4 regions of the Aromatoleum petrolei genome follow, and region 1 is predicted to be linked to each of the others. Evidence: riboswitches for the same ligand, from Rfam matches in the RefSeq annotation. Region 1 holds a riboswitch; each other region holds the start of a gene.

Region 1 (4,806 bases):
GGTCGTAGCTGCCGCCGCGCGGCAGGCTGTCGAGCAGGGAACGGGTAACGTCGTCGATCATGGGCGCTTCATCCTTCACGAGTGATCATTCGCCGGGCGGCATCGTATCCGGCGGCGGCGCATTTTCGCGGATTGCCCCCTGCCGGATATTGTCCGAAGTCAACCGGATGCGTCAGCGCGTGTAGTAGCCGACACCGACGAGCATGTCGTCGACGCGCCGGATGAACGAGTGCTTCGTCTCCAGCTTGTCGGTGACCGGATTGCGCCATGCGTAGTCGAGTTCCCCGTCGCCCTTGCGGCTGACGATGTTGACCATGTCGGCGACGATGGCCTTGCCCTTGGGGTCGCGCAGCGCCCGCCCGTCGCTGCCGACCAGCTTGGGCATCGCGCCATGCGCGAGGAAACGCTGCGACTTCAACTCGATCGCGAACACGTAGAGATCGTCCTGCACGAAGCCCCCGTCGAGCGCGTTGAACGCCGCGACGGCCGCCGGGGCGCCCTTGTCCTTGACGGTGGCAACGGCACGCTCAAGCAACTCCTTGGCTTGCGCCGGGGTCGCGCGCGGCACGTAGTAGCCGACGGCGATGATGCGCTCACCGACCTTGCGGAACAGCGTCACCTTCGGCTCCTCGCGATTGTCGATGCGGTTGAGCCAGCGGTACTCGACCCGACCTGCCTCATTCGCCGCCGCCATGGCGAGCATTTCGCGGAAAAAGGGTTTCCCGGCGGCATCCTGCATCGTCGCGACATTGCGTCCGACCAGCGCCACCGACGACCCGCCGCTGGCGAGCATGGTGCCGTCCGTGGCCAGGGCGTACACGTAGAGCTCGCGGTCCTTGAATTCCGCGGCGCGGTTGAACTCATCGAACGCCGCGTCCCCCACTTCGCGATAACGCGCGACTGCCTTGTCGAGCAAGCGCATGCTGCGGTTCTCGTCGGCACGCTGCACGAGCGCGCCCACCCCCCCCTCCACAGACGCAGATTCGGCGGCAAGCATGGGCGGCGCCATCACAACAAGCGCAAACAGGGAGGCGATGGAAGCGAGTTTCATGGCGTCTGGAAGTTCCGGCAAATAAATTGATGAAGGCAAAATTATAGGAACCATCAGCATCTGTCGAGAGACAGACATCATCCAGGCACAGACAAACGGGGCACCAAGCATCCTGCCTCCCGGCCGCGCAGGGGCCGTACGAGGGCCGCGCGCAGGTAGAATCGTGTTCTCGGATGCATATCGACACGGAGACAACATGCCGCGCCACACGAAGATCGTCGCCACCCTGGGCCCTGCCTCCTCCGACCCGCAAGTATTGGAACGCATGGTGCATGCGGGGATCGACGTCGTGCGCATGAATTTTTCGCACGGCAAGGCGGATGACCACATCGCCCGCGCCACGGCGATCCGCGAGGCCTCCGCGCGTGCGGGCCGGCCGGTGGGCATCCTCGCCGACCTGCAGGGCCCCAAGATCCGCGTCGGCAAGTTCGCCGGCGACCGGGTGCTCCTGCACAAGGATGCCGAGTTTATCCTCGATGCCCACTGCGAACTGGGCGACACCTCGCGCGTCGGCCTCGACTACAAGAACCTGCCCAGGGACGTGAAGACGGGCGACGTCCTGCTGCTCGACGACGGACGCATCAAGCTGGTGGTCAATCGCGTCATCGGTGCCGAGATTCACACCACGGTGAGGGTCGGCGGCGAACTGTCCAACAACAAGGGCATCAACCGCCAGGGCGGTGGCCTCACCGCACCCGCGCTGACCGCGAAGGACATGGACGACATCAAGACCGCCGCCCTGATCGGCGTGGACTTCGTGGCCGTTTCCTTCCCCAAGAGCGCCGCCGACATGTACATGGCGCAGCAACTCCTGCGCGCCGCCGGCAGCGAAGCCCTGCTGATCGCAAAGATCGAGCGCACCGAGGCGGTCGCCAACCTCGACGAGATCCTCGACGCCTCCGACGGCATCATGGTCGCCCGTGGCGACCTCGCGGTCGAGGTGGGCGACGCGGCGGTCCCGGCGCTGCAGAAGAAGATGATCCGCGCCGCACGCGACCGCAACAAGCTGACCATCACCGCCACGCAGATGATGGAATCGATGATCGGCAGCCCCGTGCCGACGCGCGCGGAAGTGTCGGACGTCGCCAATGCGGTGCTGGACGGCACCGACGCCGTGATGCTGTCGGCGGAAACCGCGTCGGGCAAGTATCCGGTCGATGTCGTCGAGGCAATGAGCCGCGTGTGCCTCGAGGCAGAGAAGTCCGCCGAGGTCACGCTCGACCGTGAGGTGCTCGACCGCGTGTTCACGCGTATCGACCAGTCGATCGCGATGGCGGCGATCTGGACCGCCTGGCACCTGAAGGTCAAGGCGATCGCCTCGCTCACGCAGACCGGCTCGACCGCACTGTGGATGAGCCGCCTAAACAGCGGCGTGCCGATCTACGCGTTGACGCCCGAACTGCCCGCGCGCAACCAGATGACGCTGTACCGAGAGGTGTTCCCGCTGCTGATGTCGCAGACGCACCAGGATCGCGACCTGCTGCTGTGGGAAGCCGAACAGATCCTGCTCGACCAGGGGGTCGTCGAGCACGGCGACCTGATCGTGCTGACGATCGGTGAACCGATCGGCGCCTCCGGCGGCACGAACACGCTGAAGATCGTGCGCGTCGGCGAGCACCCCGCCCCGCACCTGAACGAACAATGAGCGTGCAGCGCTCGCGCCGCGACTGCTAGACTGATAGGTTTTCGATGACGCCTCCCGGTGCCCGCGATCCGCGGGAGAATCGGGAATGCGGTGAAGCGGTGCTGCCTGCAGCGCCGCGATTCCGCGACGTGCCCAACGCTGTGAGGGGGACCGCCGCCGCACGATGCCACTGACCCGCGGGTCGGGAAGGCGCGGCGCGGGACGAACCCGAGTCAGAAGACCGGCCGGGAGGCAGAACAGCGGCGGACTGGTCCGTTCGCCGCCCACTGCGCTTCAGAAGGGGAATCGATGAAGACCGCCACGCCCGGCCACCAGGCCCACCACCAGTTCGACGACGCCGAGCGCGCCGCCGTGTATCGCAACATCCTCGCGCGGCGCGACGTGCGCGGACAGTTCCTGCCCGAGCCGGTCGCCGACGACATGCTTGCCCGCATCCTCACCGCCGCACACTTCGCCCCGTCGGTCGGCTTCATGCAGCCGTGGAGCTTCGTCCTTGTCCGCGACCAGGCCGTGAAGCAGCGCGTGCACGACGCCTTCACGCTTGCCAACGCCGAGGCGGCGCAGATGTTCGAGGGCCAGCAGCGCGAAGTGTATTCCGGCCTGCGCCTGCAGGGCATCCTCGAAGCGCCGATCAACCTCTGCATCACCTGCGACCGCGACCGCGCCGGCCCCGTCGTGATCGGCCGCACGCACATCAAGGCGATGGATATCTACAGCTCGGTGTGCGCAGTGCAGAACCTGTGGCTCGCCGCCCGCGCAGAAGGACTGGGCGTCGGCTGGGTGAGCATCTTCCGTCAGTCGGCGATCCGCGAGATCCTGTCGCTGCCCGAGCGCGTCATGCCGGTCGCCTACCTGTGCATCGGCCACGTCAGTCACTTTTTCGATCAGCCTGAACTGCAGACGGCCGGCTGGCGTCAGCGCCTGCCGCTCGACGAGCTGGTGCATTTCGACGGCTGGGGCGGCGAGCACGCGGACGCCGAGTCGCTGCGCGAAGAGCTGCGCGCAGCCCAGGCGCTCGCGGCCCGGGGGCTGCCACCGCTCTGACGTGGCGGCGCGGCGGCGGGTAGTTGCATGCCGTTTCCTTCGCCGGACCCACCGCCGCCCAACAAACGCTAGAATGCGAGCCAATTCGCAACCCCGCACGTTTTGCGTGCCCGCACTTGATACCGGAGAAGGACAATGCCCCTCGTTTCCATGCGCCAGCTGCTCGATCATGCCGCCGAAAACGGCTACGGTTTACCGGCGTTCAACGTCAACAACCTCGAGCAGGTCCAGGCGATCATGGAAGCCGCGGCCGAAGCGGACAGCCCCGTGATCATGCAGGCGTCGGCCGGCGCACGCAAATACGCCGGCGAAGCCTTTCTGCGCCACCTGATCGACGCCGCCGTCGAGGCCTATCCGCAGATCCCGGTCGTGATGCACCAGGACCACGGCCAGTCGCCGGCGATCTGCATGGGCGCGATCCGCTCGGGCTTCTCCAGCGTAATGATGGATGGCTCGCTGATGGAAGACGGCAAGACGCCGTCCTCCTATGACTACAACGTTGCGGTGAGCCGCGAGGTGGTGAAGTTCTCGCACGCCATCGGCGTGACCGTGGAAGCCGAACTGGGCTGCCTCGGCTCGCTCGAGACCGGCCAGGCCGGTGAAGAGGATGGCGTTGGCGCGGAAGGCACGTTGGACCACTCGATGCTGCTGACCGACCCCGACCAGGCCGCCGACTTCGTCAAGCAGACCGACTGCGACGCGCTGGCGATCGCGATCGGCACGAGCCACGGCGCCTACAAGTTCACGCGCAAGCCCACCGGCGACATCCTCGCGATCGACCGCATCAAGGCGATCCACGCGCGCCTGCCGAACACCCACCTGGTGATGCACGGCTCCTCCAGCGTGCCGCAGGAGCTGCTCGAGGTCATCCGCCAGTACGGCGGCGACATGAAGGAAACCTACGGCGTGCCGGTCGAGGAGATCCAGACCGCGATCAAGTTCGGCGTGCGCAAGATCAACATCGACACCGACATCCGCCTCGCAATGACCGGTGCAGTGCGCAAGTTCCTGTTCGAGAACCCGTCGAAGTTCGATCCGCGCGAGTTCCTGAAGCCCGCCCGCGAAG
Region 2 (4,806 bases), 1.5 Mb from region 1:
ACGCCCCGGGGGCGTTCACGGGTGCCCTGCGCGGCGGCAAGCCCGGCCTGCTCGAACTGGCCGACGGCGGCACCGTGTTTCTCGACGAGGTGGGCGAGATGTCGTCCTACCTGCAGGCCAAGCTGCTGCGCTTCCTCAACGACGGCAGCTTCCGCCGCGTGGGCGGCGACCGCGAGCTGAAAGTGGACGTGCGCGTCATCAGCGCGACCCATCGGCCGCTCGAAGACATGGTCGCCGCAGGCCACTTCCGCCAGGACCTGCTCTTCCGTCTCAACGTCCTGAACCTCCACATGCCGGCGCTACGCGAACGCCCGGGCGACATCCTGCCCCTCGCGCAACTCTTTCTCGCCCGCGCCTGCGCCCAGGCCGGTCGCCCTTCGATGCGACTCGCGCAGGACGCCTGTGCGGCGCTCCTCGCCAACGCGTGGGCGGGCAACATCCGGCAATTGCAGAACGTCATCTTCCGCGCCGTGACCATGGCGGAACGTAGCATCATCACCGCCGACGACCTGGAGCTCGCGCAGTCCGATCGCACGCCGGACATGCCCGTTGAAATCGGCGTGGACACGCTCGAGTCGGCCGTCGCCGATTTCGAGCGCAGGCTGTTGCAGCGCCTGTACCTGGAGTTTCCCTCGACGCGCAGGCTCGCGAAACGCCTGGGCACCTCGCACACGGCGATCGCCGCGCGCCTCAAGCGCTACGGCATCGGGCAGGCTTGATCTCGATGGAATAGGCCCGCCGTCGCGGCCAGTGCGTATCGGGGCTTTCGATCGCATCCGCGAAGACTGTTGACCGGTGCAGCCCGACTAGGCAAAAATTCGGCTTCCTTTCGGTTCGACGAAACGGAACACGGTGCGAATCCGTGGCGGGCCCGCCGCTGTATCCGGGGACGGCCGCTGCCAGGTTGAAGAAACCAGCCACTGACGGGGACAACCCCGGCGGGAAGGCGCAGCGATCCGGCTGATCCGGTAGCCAGAAGACGTGTCGAACCGATCTGGAGCCAAGGCAAGGGCTCCGGCTGACTGCATGCTCAAAGCGTGCCGTGAGCCGGAGCCCTTTTTGTTTTTCTATCTCGAGGAATGGATCATGACCCAAAATGTTCAAACGCAAGCCCAAAGCCAACAGGCAGCCCCGGCGCAGAACGCCGCTCCGACCATCGCCGTCCGCAAGAGCTGCAACCCGGAGGGCATCGGCCTGTCGCACTATGTGCTGATGGACAGGAAGGCCGCCAAGTGACGGCCGCCCTCCCGAGCCGGGCCCTGGCGGGCCCCGCCTTGATCCCGGTGGACATCGGCCACGCAGTCTATGCGGCGGTGACCGACCCCCAGACCGCCTTCTGGGCTTTGGTGGACAAGAGCCGCCTGGCCGAGTCGCTGGCCGATGGTCCGTTGCTGGAGGCCTATCGTGGACAGGCGGAAGCCTTCGGGCGGGAACTGCATGCGCTGCGCTTCGAATTGAAGCCTTCCGGCGTCTATCTCAATCCGACCGAGCGCTGCAATCTCAATTGCACTTATTGCTATCTCCCGGGCAGCCAGCGCAAGTCGGGGCAGCACATGCCGGTCGAAACCCTGGTCGCATCCCTGGGGCGGCTGCGGGAGTATTTCCGCTCGGTCATGCCCGAGGGCAGGAAGCCGCGCGCGATCTTCCACGGCGCCGAGCCGCTGATGAACCAGGCTGCCGTGTTCGCTGCCATCAGCGAATTCGCCGACGATTTCGCCTTCGGGGTACAGACCAACGGCACCCTGCTCGACGATGCCGCGGTCGAATTCCTGACCCGTCGCAATGTGAGCATCGGCCTTTCCCTGGACGGCCCGGTGGCAGACATTACCGATGCCACCCGCCGCACCTGGGGCGGCAAGAGCGTGCACGAGAAGGTGCTGGCCGCGATGGCGAAGTTGAAGGGGTATGGCTCGTGGAGCGTCATCACGACCTGCACCACCGAGAACCTGCCTTATCTGACGTCGATGGTCGAGCTGTTCCATGCGAACGAGGTGCCGACCTGCATGCTCAACACCTTGCGCTGCACGCTGCCCGGGGCGCGGGGGGTGAAGCCGGCGGACGGGGAGATGGCCAAGGCGTTCTTTGCCGCGCTCGACCGCAGCCATGAGTTGTATCGCGAGACGGGGCGCAAGCTGGTGGTGGCCAATTTCGCCAATATCCTGATCGGCATCCTGGCGCCGACGGCGCGACGGCTGATGTGCGACATTTCGCCCTGCGGCGGTGGTCGCGCATTCTTCGCCCTGGCGGCCGACGGCAGCCTCTACCCCTGCAGCGAGTTCATCGGCCTGCCGCGCTTCAACGGCGGTTCGCTGCTGGTCGATGGCGGCGTGGAGGCGGCGCTGGCGTCCGACGCCTTCAGGACGGTGACGGGGCGTGACGTGGACAAGTTCAGTCCCTGTGGCGACTGCGCGATCCGCCATTTCTGCGGCTCGCCGTGCCCGGCCGAGGCGCATGAGATGAACGGCGGGATGGAGAAGATCGGCGCCTTCTGCGAGTTCTACAAGGAGCAGGTCAATTACTCCCTGCGCCTGATCGCCGACGGCAAGGCCGACGACTATCTGTGGGACGGCTGGGACGAGGGCACCGAGACGGTGTTCAATCTCTCTCTGTGAGCTTTTGCAGGGTCGCGCAGATGCAGCAAAGGCCGGCCCATGCCGGCCTTCTTCGGGACACGCAAGCGCGTCCTGCGATCCGTGGCGGCGCTGCGGATCCTCGCAACCGCCACCCATATTGTTGCGGCTCGCGCCTTGCCACAGGCTGCAATCTGCCGCTTTCGTCCAGGCCCTTGATTCACGAGGCGGAACGCCAGAGCAGGCAAAGCGGCAGATGGTGCTGCCAAGGTCATTGGCGTGGGGCGTCGCGATCCTCTTCGCGGATTTCGCGCAGCACTTCCCCTTCAATCACCAGATTGTCGGCCGGCGGCGGGCCGCGCCGGGCCGAACCTTCCGCCTGCGCTTTCTGCATTGCCTTGCGCAGATTGCGGGTCTTCCACCAAACATATCCCCAGATCAGCCCTCCTGCTGCGACGACGACGGCAAAGAACAGGATGGAGAAGGTCAATGCCAGGCCGAACACGAGTACGGCAGCGGCTATCGCCGCGACCTTTTGCAGCGGACCGACAGGCTTGGGCGGGTTTTGCTTCAGGTTGTTGAAGAGGGCATCGAGTCTCGGATCGCGTTGCATGCAGGTTCCTGCTAGTGGAGTGGCTTGCAGATGGACGGGAGATGGCGACGAGAGTTCCGCCAAGGTGGAACCGATCCCGCTCAGGCGCGTTGGTCGAGCGACCTGATCGCGCCGTGGATGGCACGCTCGAAGATCGGCCGGTCGATCTTCACGATCTGCGCCGTACCGTTCTTGAGGCGCACCGCGAGCGCTTCCGGGGTGATCGAGATCGCACAGGGCGAGGCGCTGTTGCTGAACAGGAAGAGCGTGCGGCTGCGGTTGATCCAGGTCAGGCGCTCACGGCGGGTTTGCCGCGCGGTTGTGAAGTCCACCCAGTCGCCTCGCACCAATTGCCGTACCCGGCGAAGGTCAGCGCGGTCGGGCGTGTTTTCCCGGTCGAGCCCCTCGCTCTTCGGTAGCGAGATGTCCTGGACGCGAATGCCGAGGTCCGTTGCGTGGCTGACCTGAAGGGTCGGCCCGCCGCCGCGCGTGCGTGAGGGCGAGGAACTCTTGCGCACCCCGGGTTTTTTCGCGCGCATGGCGGCAAGTTGCAGGTCGAGCAGGCTGTCGAAGAAGGCCTTGCGCTCGGTTGCTGCGGCTCCGAATTCGTCGAAGCCGGCGTTGATCCTGCTCAGCAGTGTCGGCACCCCGGCGGCCTGCCGCTGCTGTTCTTCCGCAAGGTGCTTCGGGGTGACCGACCACAGCAGATCGGTTGCGACCTGCATGGCCTCGGCAGTGGGGGCTCCCTCCTCACCGGATTGCGAGATCCGGTTCTGGACAACGTCGCGCCAGTAGCTGCGGAGGAACTCCTCGATCTCGGGTGGCGTCTCCGGCTGCAGCACGCGGGCGATGCAGGCGTCGGCCAGCTGCTGCGCACGGATCTGGGCTTCGCGCTTGAGGCGCATGTCCTCCTCACGAGCGAGCACCGCGTCGGCGAGGGCGCGGTTCTGCTCCTCGTCGCGTTCCTCGCGCTCGGTGAGGAACGCGTCGAGCTCTGCGTTGGCGGCATCGAACACCGCCATATCGCCGTCATACGTGCTTTGCACCTTGTCGACGAGTTCCGACAGCTTGAGATAGAACGGATCCTCGGCGTTGATGACCTTTCCCCAGCGCACGGCGACGATCGAGATGCTGTCGAGAAAGCGCCGTGCCGGGTGGCCGCGGTCGGCGAAGAAGCGCTGGTTCAACATGGCCGCGCGGAGCACCGGCGTCTGCAGGCGGGCGACCAGTGCCTTGATCCCCTCGGCGACGTTCGGGTCGCTGAAGATGAGGTCGAACAGCTTGACGACGATGTCGAGGGTCACGGCCTCGAGCGGCATGACGTTGCGCGCGGCACCGCTGTCGCGCACCATGCGCACGACGTTGGTGTGCGTACCGGGGGTTTGCGGCGTGGCGCCGGCCTGCAGGGTCTTCAGGGAACTGAACAATTCCTGGCTGATGGTTCCCGGCCTGGGCGTGTCTCTGGTGGCGGTTTCCTTTGTGCGCGCCTGAACGAGGCGCTCGAGGGTGCTCGCCAATTTCGACGATTCCTCCGCAACCTCATTGGCATCGACCGGGGTTGTGTCGCGATAGCTGCGTTTGAGCGACGGCAGGATGTTCGCCTCGATCATGGTTTCATTGACCACCCGGTAGAGTTGCGGCATC
Region 3 (4,806 bases), 1.6 Mb from region 1:
CGAAGGGGCGAAAGGCTCGAGCCAGCGGAAGACCTGCGCCATGACGGGACGCAGGGGATGCCAGGGCCGGGTGCGATGGTAATCGACGAACACGATCTTGCCGCCCGGCTCGACCGCCCCGAGGAGGTTGTGCACGATGCACGCCCGCTCGACCGGCGGGACTTCATGCAGCAGGAAGAAGCAGCACACCGCCTCGTGTGACTCGGGTGCGAGGCAATCGGGCCGCGCCAGGTCGCCCTGGCGCACCTCGGCGTGCGTGAGTCCGTCGAGCTTGCGGCGGGCATTCGCAACCTGGATCGGCGCGACGTCGATGACTTCGAGTGCGCCCGTGTCGCCGACACGCTCGGCGAGCAGGCGCGAGAACGGTCCGTAGACACACGCGGCCTGCAACAGGCGCTGACCCGGAGCGAACTCCTCGACCGCTGCGCGCATCAGGCGCCGGGCGTTGCCCCACAGGATGGCGGAAACGACCCATTCCTTGTCCAGCCAGGGCAGGGTGCGATGGCTCAGATAGGCCCAGTGATAGGTGCGCGACAGGTAGGACGGCACGGCACAGGCGTTTGTCGCAGGCTGCATCATGGCGGGATCGGCAGAAATCTGTGTCATGCCCGCCAGCATAACCGGATCCGCTGAAGCGGGGAACGCCGAGTGCATACTCCGGCAGTATTCACGGGGATGCGGACTCCCCGGCATGGGCAGGCGGGGCTGGCTGGCGCTTGCCGCGGCGGCTTCCGTCCGAGGTCGCTGCCCGAGGTCGCAGCACTTGCATCGCGGGATGAATATCGCCTATGCTCCGCGCTGAATTCGATCCGGGTTCCCCTGCGTGCGACCGCGCGCCGGGGTGAAACGGGAAGTCCGGTGACGTCCGGGGACATGCTCCCCCGACCAGTCCGGCGCAGCCCCCGCTGCTGTAAGCCTGACGGATCCGCCACATGCCACTGAGCCTTGCGCTCGGGAAGGCGGCGGAATCCGGTGGAAGGCGAGCCAGAAGACCGGCCCGATCGATTTGGAAGGTTTGTGCCCCGGGGTGTGGGCTTGCCGACTGGAATCCGATCGCGTCCGCTGCGGGCTTCTGCCCGTTCGCGCCGTCTCATCGACCCAGCCTCAAGTTTCGTTTCCGCTTCCCCGGTGCGTGTTCAATGCACTCGCGGGGAGCCGTATGCATTCCAAGTCCCAGCCGGGAACCGTGTGGTTCGTCGGCGCCGGTCCGGGTGATCCGGACCTGATCACCGTGAAGGGCCGCCGCCTGCTCGAACAGGCGGGCGGCATCCTGTTCGCCGGCTCGCTCGTCGATCAGGCGGCGACACTCCACGCCCCCAAAGGCTGCACGATCCGCGACTCGAAGGACATGACGCTCGAGGAGATGAGCGCATGGCTGATCGACGCGGCATCCCGCAGCGAGACCGTCGTGCGGCTGCAGACCGGAGATCCTGGCCTGTACGGAGCGTTGATCGAGATGACGCGGCTGCTCGATGCGGCGGGGGTGCGGTGGAAGGTCGTGCCGGGCGTGTCCTCGGCGCTCGCCTCCGCTGCCGCCGCCGGCGAAACGCTGACGCTGCCGGAAGTCACGCAGACCGTGATCCTCACCCGCGTCGCCGGCCGCACGCCGATGCCGGCGGGCGAGGAGCTCGATGCGCTCGCGGCGCACCGCACGACGTTGTGCATCTTCCTGTCGATCACGCTGCTGCACGAGGTGCAGGACGCGCTACGCCGCGCCGGCTGGCCGGAGGACGCGCCCATCCTCGTCGTGCAGAAGGCGAGCTGGCCGGGCGAGGAGAAGATCGTGCGCGGCACGCTCGCCGACATCAAGAAGAAGTGCCAGGCAGAAAGAATCGCCTCGCAGGCCATGATCATCGCCAGCCCCGCCCTGGGCGCACGCGACTGGCCGGAGATCGCCCGTTCGAAACTCTACGACCCGGCCTTCAGTCACCGCTTCCGCCGGGCCAACGTCACGGAGAACGCATGATGCAAGACACCACGATCCTGCTGGTGGGCCACGGCTCGCGCAATCGCGCGGGCAACGACGAGATCGAACGCTTTGCCGCCGAATGGCGCGCGCGCCGCCCGGAGTGGCGCATCGAGGCCTGCTTCATCGAGTACGCCGACGTGCTGCTCGACACCGGGCTCGACCGCGCCGCCCGCGGGGCGAAGCGCGTGATCGTGATCCCCTTCATCCTCAACGCGGCGGGCCACGTGAAGATGGAGATCCCGGCGGCGATCGAGGCGGCGCGCGGACGCCATCCGGGCGTGGCCTTCGACTGCACGCGCCACCTCGGCGTGGGGCGCGAGATCTTCGAGGTGCTGATGAACCAGCTCGACCGCCTGATGCGCGCACTGCACATGCCCGATCCCTGCACGACCGGCGTGATCCTGCTCGGCCGCGGCTCGTCGGATGCGGGCGCGAACGGCGAGCTCGCAAAGATGGCGCGCTGGATCTTCGAGGATACCGACCACGAGCTCGTCGACCTCGCCTTCACCGGGGTGACCTGGCCGCGGCTGGAAACGGCGGTGCAGCGCCAGGTGCGCCTGGGCATGACCCAGATCGCGGTGGTGCCGGTGTATCTCTTCACCGGCGTGCTGATCGAGCGCATCGACGCGCAGCTTGCGCGGCTGCGCGCGCAGTACCCGCAAATCGCCTTCGCGCTCGGCACGCATTTCGGCTTCGACGCGGGGATTTTCGGGCTGGTCGAGGCACGCGTCGCGGATGCCGGCGGCAATGAAGGCAGTCTCCTCGAATGCGATGGCTGCAAGTACCGCCTCGCCGCCGAGGCCGAACACCTGCACGACCACAGCCACACGGCAGGCCACCACGCGCACGCCGGGCACGACCACCTATACCACGATCACGGCCACGCCTGTTCCCACCACTCATCGACCAACAACCGACCGCACGCCGGTTGCACCCACCACTCCCACGCCTGAACCATGCACACGAACGTCGTCACCGAACAGCTCACCGCCGCCGGACGTGCGATCGAGCACGACTCCTTCGCCATCATCGACGCCGAGGTGGGCGGCCACGACTACGGGCCGGACCAGTGGCCCGTCGTGCGCCGCATGATCCACGCCAACGCGGACTTCGAATTCAACGGCCTGACCGATTTTCACGGCGACGCGGTGGCGGCGGGCCTCGCAGCGATCATCAGAGGCGGCACACGCATCGTCGCCGACGTCGAGATGATCTGCGTCGGCCTGTCGGCCTCGCGCCTCGCGCACTTCGGCATGAGCACGCACCAGTTCATCTCGGACGCGGACGTGATCGCGCAGGCCAAGGCCGAGGAGACCACGCGCGCCGTGCAGGCGATGCGCAAGGCGCACCGCCAGGGGCTGCTGGACGGCGCGATCGTCGGCATCGGCAACGCGCCGACCGCGCTGATCGAGGTCGTGCGCCTGATCCGCGAGGAAGGCGCGCGCCCGGCGCTGGTGATCGGCATGCCGGTCGGCTTCGTGTCGGCGGCCGAGTCGAAGGACCTGATGGCGGAAGTCGATGAGGTGCCCTGGATCGTGATCCGCGGCCGCAAGGGCGGCTCGACGCTGGTCGTCGCGGCGATCCATGCGCTGCTGGGGCTGGCCGAAGCGCGCCAGCGCGAACAGCAAGCGCAGACGGCTTAAGCGGGGGCGAACCATGGCAGCGGACCACGCCTTGCCGGAGAAGGTACGCAAGGGCGACGCGAAGCGCGAGCGCGGCAACCGCACGGGCTTCACGACCGGCGCGAACTCGGCCGCCGCGGCGACCGCGGCGACGCTCGGCCTCGTGCATGGCGAGGTACCGGCCGAGATCGAGTGCGTGCTGCCGAACACGATGCACGTGACGTTTCGCATCACCGAGGGCCGCATCGAGGGCGACTGCGCCCACGCGGTGAGCATCAAGGACGCGGGTGATGATCCGGACGCGACCGACAAGGCGCACCTGAGCGCCGACGTGCGACGCATCCCGAACGGCGGCGGCGAAGTGATCCTGAAGGGCGGCCCGGGCGTCGGCGTGGTCACGAAACCGGGCCTCGGGCTCGAAGTCGGCGGCCCGGCGATCAACCCGGTGCCGCGGAAGAGCATCTGCGAGAACGTCGCACGCGCCGGCGCCGCGATCCTTGCCGCTGGCGACAGCCTGGAGGTGACGATCTCGGTGCCCGGCGGCGAGGAGATGGCGAAGAAGACGCTCAACGCGCGCCTGGGCATCCTCGGCGGCATCTCCATCCTCGGCACGACCGGGATCGTGCGGCCCTACTCGACCGCGGCGTTCCGCGCGAGCGTGATCCAGGCGGTCGACGTCGCCGCGAACCAGGGCCAGACGACGGTGGTGTTCACCACCGGCGGGCGCACCGAGAAGTGCGCGATGCGCGAGCTCCCCGAGCTCGACGAGGCCTGCTTCGTGCAGATGGGCGACTTCGTCAAGGCGGCGTTCTCGACCGCGGTAAAGCACGGGATGCAGCGCGTCGTCGTCGGCGCGATGGTCGGGAAGCTCACGAAGATCGCGCAGGGCCTGTCGGTGACGCACGCCTGGCGCGAGGAGATCGACCGCGCGCTGATCGCGGAGGCGGCGACCGAGGTCGGCGCGCCGCCGGACGTCGTCGAGCAGATCCGCGCCGCCGAGACCGCGCGCTTCGCCGCCGAAAGCCTCGCCGAACTGGGCCTCACCGTGCCCTTCCACCGCGCGCTCGCGATGCGCGCGATCCGTTCCTTGCGCGAACGCTATCCCGGCCCGCACCGGCTGACCGTGCTCGCGTGCAACTTCGAAGGCGTGCCCATCATCACCGTGGAGGAATCGGAATGTCTGACCTGCGCTGCCTGATCCTGGGCATCCTCGAC
Region 4 (4,806 bases), 450 kb from region 1:
GCGTCGAGGTAGTTTGCCGTGCCGGGGCCGAGCTTGGCGTTGATGAGGCCCGGTCGCTGGCCGAATTCGTGGTTCACCCCGCAATCGATGACGGTGAGCCCCAGCCCCATCTGGCGGCTGAACACGTTGATCGCCGCGCCGCCGGCGAGGAAGTTCTCGACCATCTGCCAGGTGACGTCCTGCGGGAAGGCCGAAATCCCTGCGCGCGCCGCGCCGTGGTCGCCGGCGAAGACCATGATGTGCGGCTGGCGCAGTTCCGGGCTGAGGGTCTGCTGGATGAGCCCCAGCTGCAGCGCCAGCGGCTCCAGGCGGCCCAGGGCGCCCAGCGGCTTGGTCTTGTTGTCGATGCGGTGCTGGAGATCGGCCGCGAGCGCGCGGTCGGGCGCGCAGATCTGAAATGTCATGGTGGCGGTATGCATGTGCCCTGAAAGGGCTGCGATGGTAGCACGCAGCCTGTGCCGCGGTGGCACGCGGCCCGCGCCGCGAGCCTCACGCCTGGGCGATGCTGCGGGCGGTGCCGTGCTGGCGGTTGAGGCGCTTGCCTTCCTTGGCGCGGCGCATGAGCTTGCTTGCCTGCTTGAGCAGGGTGAGGGCGTTGGCGCCTTCATTGCTCGAGATCGCGCAGCCCATCGAAACATCGAGCATGAACGTCTGCCCGTCAATCTGGATCGCCTCTCCCGCCACCGTGGTGACGGCGTTCGCGACGCGCTGCAGGTCGTCCATGTCGAACACCTCCTCGAGCGCGATCACGAACTGGTCGTTCTCCGGGCGTGCCACGGTGTCCTGTTCGCGCACGATGCTGCGCAGGCGCTGCGCGACGATCTTGAGGATCTCGTCGCCGACGTGCTGCCCGTAGCTGTCGTTGATCGAGCTGAACTCATCGAGGTCGAGCATCACGACGCCGATGCGGGTGTTGTGACGCTTGGCGCGGATGATGCCTTGGTCGATGCGGTCGGTGAGCAGGAGCTGGTTGGCCAGGCCGGTGAGCGGATCGTGATGCGACAGTTCCTGGAAGCGCTGCTCGCTCTCCTGCAGGCGAAGGGCGAGGGATTCGATCTCGTGGCTGCGTTGCGCCATGCCCTGGGTGAGGAACTGCTCCGATGCCTGCAAGGTTTCGATCGAATGCTCCAGGCTGGCGACCTCGTCGGCGTGTCGGGCGGCGCGCTCGCGCCAGTTCGAGCCGGTGCGTTCGGCCAGCGCGAGCGACATCGTCAGCACGCCGAACGTCCATGCAAGCTGGATCGCGTGAACCGGCAACCCTTCCGCGCGCAGCACCCCCGTGTGGGTGGCGAGGAAGAGCGCCGCGCCGACGAGCATGGCGGTCCAGCCGGCAATGAGAAGCCGCGCTCCCGGCAGTTTCTGCTGACGGCCATGCGCCGCGCACGCGATCGCCAGCAGTGCGAAGGCCGGGCTGATGCCGGCGATCAACGTGTTCGCGTAATCGCCTGGCAGCACGAAGGCGCCTGCCAGCGCGACGCCGAACAGTGCCGTGAAGACCTTGAGTGCAAGGTCGAGGCGCGGCGAAAGGGTCGCGGTGCGCAGGTATTCTCGATTTAACAGGGCTGCCGACACGCCGGCGAGGGCCAGGCCCAAGGGCTCTGCGGTCTTGGCCCAGCCACCGTCCGTTCCTCCGGGCGAAAAGCCGTGGAGCAGGCCGACGGCAAGCAGGCTGAGGCCGGTGCCGAATGCGAATCCTGCGTAAATGATGTAACTGCGGTCGCGGTTGGCGAGGAATTGGAGCAGCTTGTTGAGCAGCAGGGCGGCTGCAAAGCCGACGTAGAAGATCGTGGCCAGCAGGTTCGCCAGGAGCTTCTCGGCCTCCGGTTGGGCATCGGCCTGCGCAAAGGCCGCGACGGGAAGGCTCAGCGGGATCAGCAGGGCGAGGCGCAGGCGTGCGGCATCGAACGCCGTGCGGCGTTCGATCATCCCGCCAGTCGGTTGCGCGACAACGTCCATGACTGCCCTGTCGATCAGATCTTGTTACGAGCCTGCAATTCTAGGAGGCAAACGCGCTCAGCGTACAAGAAATCCACCCCGGCATGGGTAGCGCCAGGTCGCAGTGTTGCGGTTTTCCCTCAGGCGCCGCCCTTGAGTGTCAGCGGCAGGCCCGCGGCGACGAAGGTGACGCGCGCGCAGGCGGTAGCGGTCATCTGGTTCAGGCGGCCCGCCTCGTCGCGGAACACGCGCCCGAGAGGGGTGTCCGGGACGAGGCCCAGGCCGACCTCGTTGGCGACGAGCAGCACCTCGCCGCGCAGTGTCGGCAGAATCTCGAGCAGCGCTGCACGTTCCGCTTCGAGCACCGGCGGCAGGTCGGTGCCGGTCGGGATGTCGGCGCCTGCCAGCAGGTTGGAGAGCCACAGCGTCAGGCAGTCGACGATCACGCAGCGGCCTTCGCCGGCTTCGCGCGCCAGCGTTGCCGCGAGCATGATCGGTGACTCGACCGTGCGCCAGCCGGCCGGGCGGTCTTCCTGGTGGCGGCGGATGCGGGCCGTCATCTCGTCGTCGAGGGCTTCGGCGGTGGCGATCACGGTGACCGGCAGGCCGCTTGCGGTGGCGAGGCTTTCGGCGTGGCGGCTCTTGCCCGAGCGCGCGCCACCGAGAATGAGGTGAGCGGACATGTCTTTGGAATTGCGCGCTTTTTCTGCGCTGCGCAAAATTGCGGAACGCGCTATTATCCGCCCCGCGCCCGTTTTCGGGTGCGACGTGTTACAGGTGCCCGACGGCGACTCCCGCCCGAGGGTTAAACGGGAAACAGGTGCGCGAACGGCTCCCCGAGCCTCCCTCGCAATGCCTGTGCTGCCCCCGCAACGGTAAGTGGACGCAAGGCGCATCCAACCGCCACTGGACGAGAGTCCGGGAAGGCGATGCGCTCGGAGCGGGCTCCGCCATGGAGCACCGTCCAGCCCACGAGCCCGGATACCGGCCCGGACACGAGAAGGCGGAAGTGCCGCGGGGATGCGGTGACGGGCGTGCATTGCAGCGACTCGACGTGTGGTTTCCCCGGGCGGCGCTTCCATTGTGAAGATGACCGGCATTGCGGGGACGCGACTGCCGGCGCAGGGAGAATCCCAATAATGAACATCCGCCTGTCCGCCATCGCCGTCGCGGTGGCTGCCGCGTTGCCGTTTACCTCGGGCGCACTCGCCGCCAACGAGAAGACCGGTGACCCCGTCGTTGTGACCGCGACGCGCATGCCGACCCCGATCAACGAACTGCTCAGCGATCTCACGGTCATCGAACGCGAGGACATCGAACTCGCCGGCCAGGCCACATTGGCCGAATTCCTGGCGGCGCAGGCGAGCGTTCAGTTCTCGCAGGCGGGCGGCCCGGGGACCACGACGGGCATCTATCTGCGCGGCGGTGCGGCGAGCCACACGCTGATTCTCGTCGATGGCATGCGTACGGGCTCGGCGACCCTTGGCGAGCCGACCCCGCAGAACATCCCGCTGTCCCAGATCGAGCGCATCGAGATCCTGCGCGGACCGGCTAGCGCGCTGTACGGCAGTGACGCGGTCGGCGGCGTGATCCAGGTCTTCACGCGACGTGGCGAGACGGGCGGGCCGCGCGTCGACGCCTTCGCCGGCGCAGGCAGCTACGGACGCCGTGAAGCCAATGTCGGCGTGTCGGGCGCCGACCAGCGCTGGTCCTATAGCCTCTCGGGCGGCTATTCGGAGTCCGAAGGCTACAGCGCGCGTCGCAAGGCCGTCGCGGACCCGGACAAGGACGGTCATCGCGAAACGAATTTCGCCGGTAGCCTCGCGTTCCGCCCCGCCGCAGGGCACGAAGTCGGAATGTCCGTGCTGCATAGCGATCAGCGCGCCTGGTACGACAACCAGTTTTCGCCGCTGCCTGCGAACGTCCGCAGCGACAGTGTCGTGTCGACGCTGAAACTGTACAGCCAGAACCGCATCACGGACATCTGGGACTCGTCGCTGAGTGTCGGCCGTTCGATCGATGACGGCCGCGACCGTTTCTCCGAGTTCTCGCCCGAGGCGCACTTCACGACCGAGCAGGACCAAGTGATCTGGCAGAACACTTTCCGCCTGCCCGTCGGGCGCGTCATGCTCGGCTACGAGTATCTCGAACAGCACGTCGATACCGGCCAGCCGATCGCAGTCGACAGCCGTTCGGTCGGCTCGGTGCTGGCGGGTTGGCAAGGCAGCTTCGGTCGCAGCCGCCTGCAGGCCAACCTGCGCCACGACGACAATTCGCGCTTCGAGGACAAGACCACCGGCTCGCTCGCCTACGGCTACCAGCTGAGCGACCAGTGGCGTGTCCATGCGTCCTATGGCACCTCGTTCGCCGCGCCGACGTTCAACGACCTCTACTGGCCGGAGGACGTCTTCGTCTGTACCACCGCGATCTGCGGTTTCGACATGACGTTCCTCACCCGCGGCAATCCCGACGTCAAGCCGGAGGAAGGGCGCAATCGCGAACTCGCGCTGCATTGGGAAGGAACGAACGCCGCGGCGTCGGTGACCTACTTCAACAACAAGGTGCGCAACCTCATCGACTGGCAGTCGACGTTCCCGGCTCCCGACGTATCGCTGTTGATGCCGTCCAATGTGGCATCGGCGAAACTCGAGGGTGTCAGCCTCAGCGGCCGTGCGGACATCGGGGCCTGGCACGCTTCGGCGAACATCGACTTCCTGAAGGCGCGCGACGAGGATACGGGGGATCATCTGCAGCGTCGCGCCGATCGTACGGCGAGCTTCCGTTTGAGCCGTTCGATGGGGCAACTGCTCGCCGGCGGCGAGCTCGTTGCAAGCGGCGCGCGCTACAGCAGCAACGGCGAGCGCGACCGCC

What was found. A riboswitch is a leader RNA that binds a small molecule or an ion and turns the genes downstream of it on or off. The one in region 1 is predicted to bind cobalamin.
Region 2: linked by a shared signal. The riboswitch ahead of cbpA (modified peptide precursor CbpA) and the one ahead of bluB (5,6-dimethylbenzimidazole synthase) in region 1 are both predicted to bind cobalamin.
Region 3: linked by a shared signal. The riboswitch ahead of cobM (precorrin-4 C(11)-methyltransferase) and the one ahead of bluB (5,6-dimethylbenzimidazole synthase) in region 1 are both predicted to bind cobalamin.
Region 4: linked by a shared signal. The riboswitch ahead of ToN1_RS15075 (TonB-dependent receptor domain-containing protein) and the one ahead of bluB (5,6-dimethylbenzimidazole synthase) in region 1 are both predicted to bind cobalamin.

The regions. Positions count from the first base shown of each region.
Region 1 covers NZ_CP059560.1:3,750,977-3,755,782, reverse strand. Annotated here, with positions in the region: gene ToN1_RS17045 (hypothetical protein) at 1-61, opposite strand, end outside; gene ToN1_RS17040 (cache domain-containing protein) at 173-1,051, opposite strand; gene pyk (pyruvate kinase) at 1,248-2,696, shown strand; cobalamin riboswitch at 2,735-2,939, shown strand; gene bluB (5,6-dimethylbenzimidazole synthase) at 2,985-3,740, shown strand; gene fba (class II fructose-bisphosphate aldolase) at 3,876-4,806, shown strand, end outside.
Region 2 covers NZ_CP059560.1:5,299,693-5,304,498, reverse strand. Annotated here, with positions in the region: gene ToN1_RS24200 (sigma-54-dependent transcriptional regulator) at 1-719, shown strand, start outside; cobalamin riboswitch at 814-1,003, shown strand; gene cbpA (modified peptide precursor CbpA) at 1,060-1,236, shown strand; gene cbpB (peptide-modifying radical SAM enzyme CbpB) at 1,233-2,612, shown strand; gene ToN1_RS24185 (CPBP family intramembrane glutamic endopeptidase) at 2,842-3,183, opposite strand; gene ToN1_RS24180 (DUF1631 family protein) at 3,264-4,806, opposite strand, start outside.
Region 3 covers NZ_CP059560.1:2,200,331-2,205,136, forward strand. Annotated here, with positions in the region: gene rquA (rhodoquinone biosynthesis methyltransferase RquA) at 1-579, opposite strand, end outside; cobalamin riboswitch at 794-1,015, shown strand; gene cobM (precorrin-4 C(11)-methyltransferase) at 1,160-1,966, shown strand; gene ToN1_RS10075 (sirohydrochlorin chelatase) at 1,966-2,922, shown strand; gene ToN1_RS10080 (precorrin-8X methylmutase) at 2,926-3,612, shown strand; gene ToN1_RS10085 (cobalt-precorrin-5B (C(1))-methyltransferase) at 3,626-4,789, shown strand; gene cbiE (precorrin-6y C5,15-methyltransferase (decarboxylating) subunit CbiE) at 4,768-4,806, shown strand, end outside.
Region 4 covers NZ_CP059560.1:3,302,470-3,307,275, forward strand. Annotated here, with positions in the region: gene cobT (nicotinate-nucleotide--dimethylbenzimidazole phosphoribosyltransferase) at 1-404, opposite strand, end outside; gene ToN1_RS15065 (diguanylate cyclase) at 490-1,926, opposite strand; gene cobU (bifunctional adenosylcobinamide kinase/adenosylcobinamide-phosphate guanylyltransferase) at 2,076-2,618, opposite strand; cobalamin riboswitch at 2,704-2,940, shown strand; gene ToN1_RS15075 (TonB-dependent receptor domain-containing protein) at 3,075-4,806, shown strand, end outside.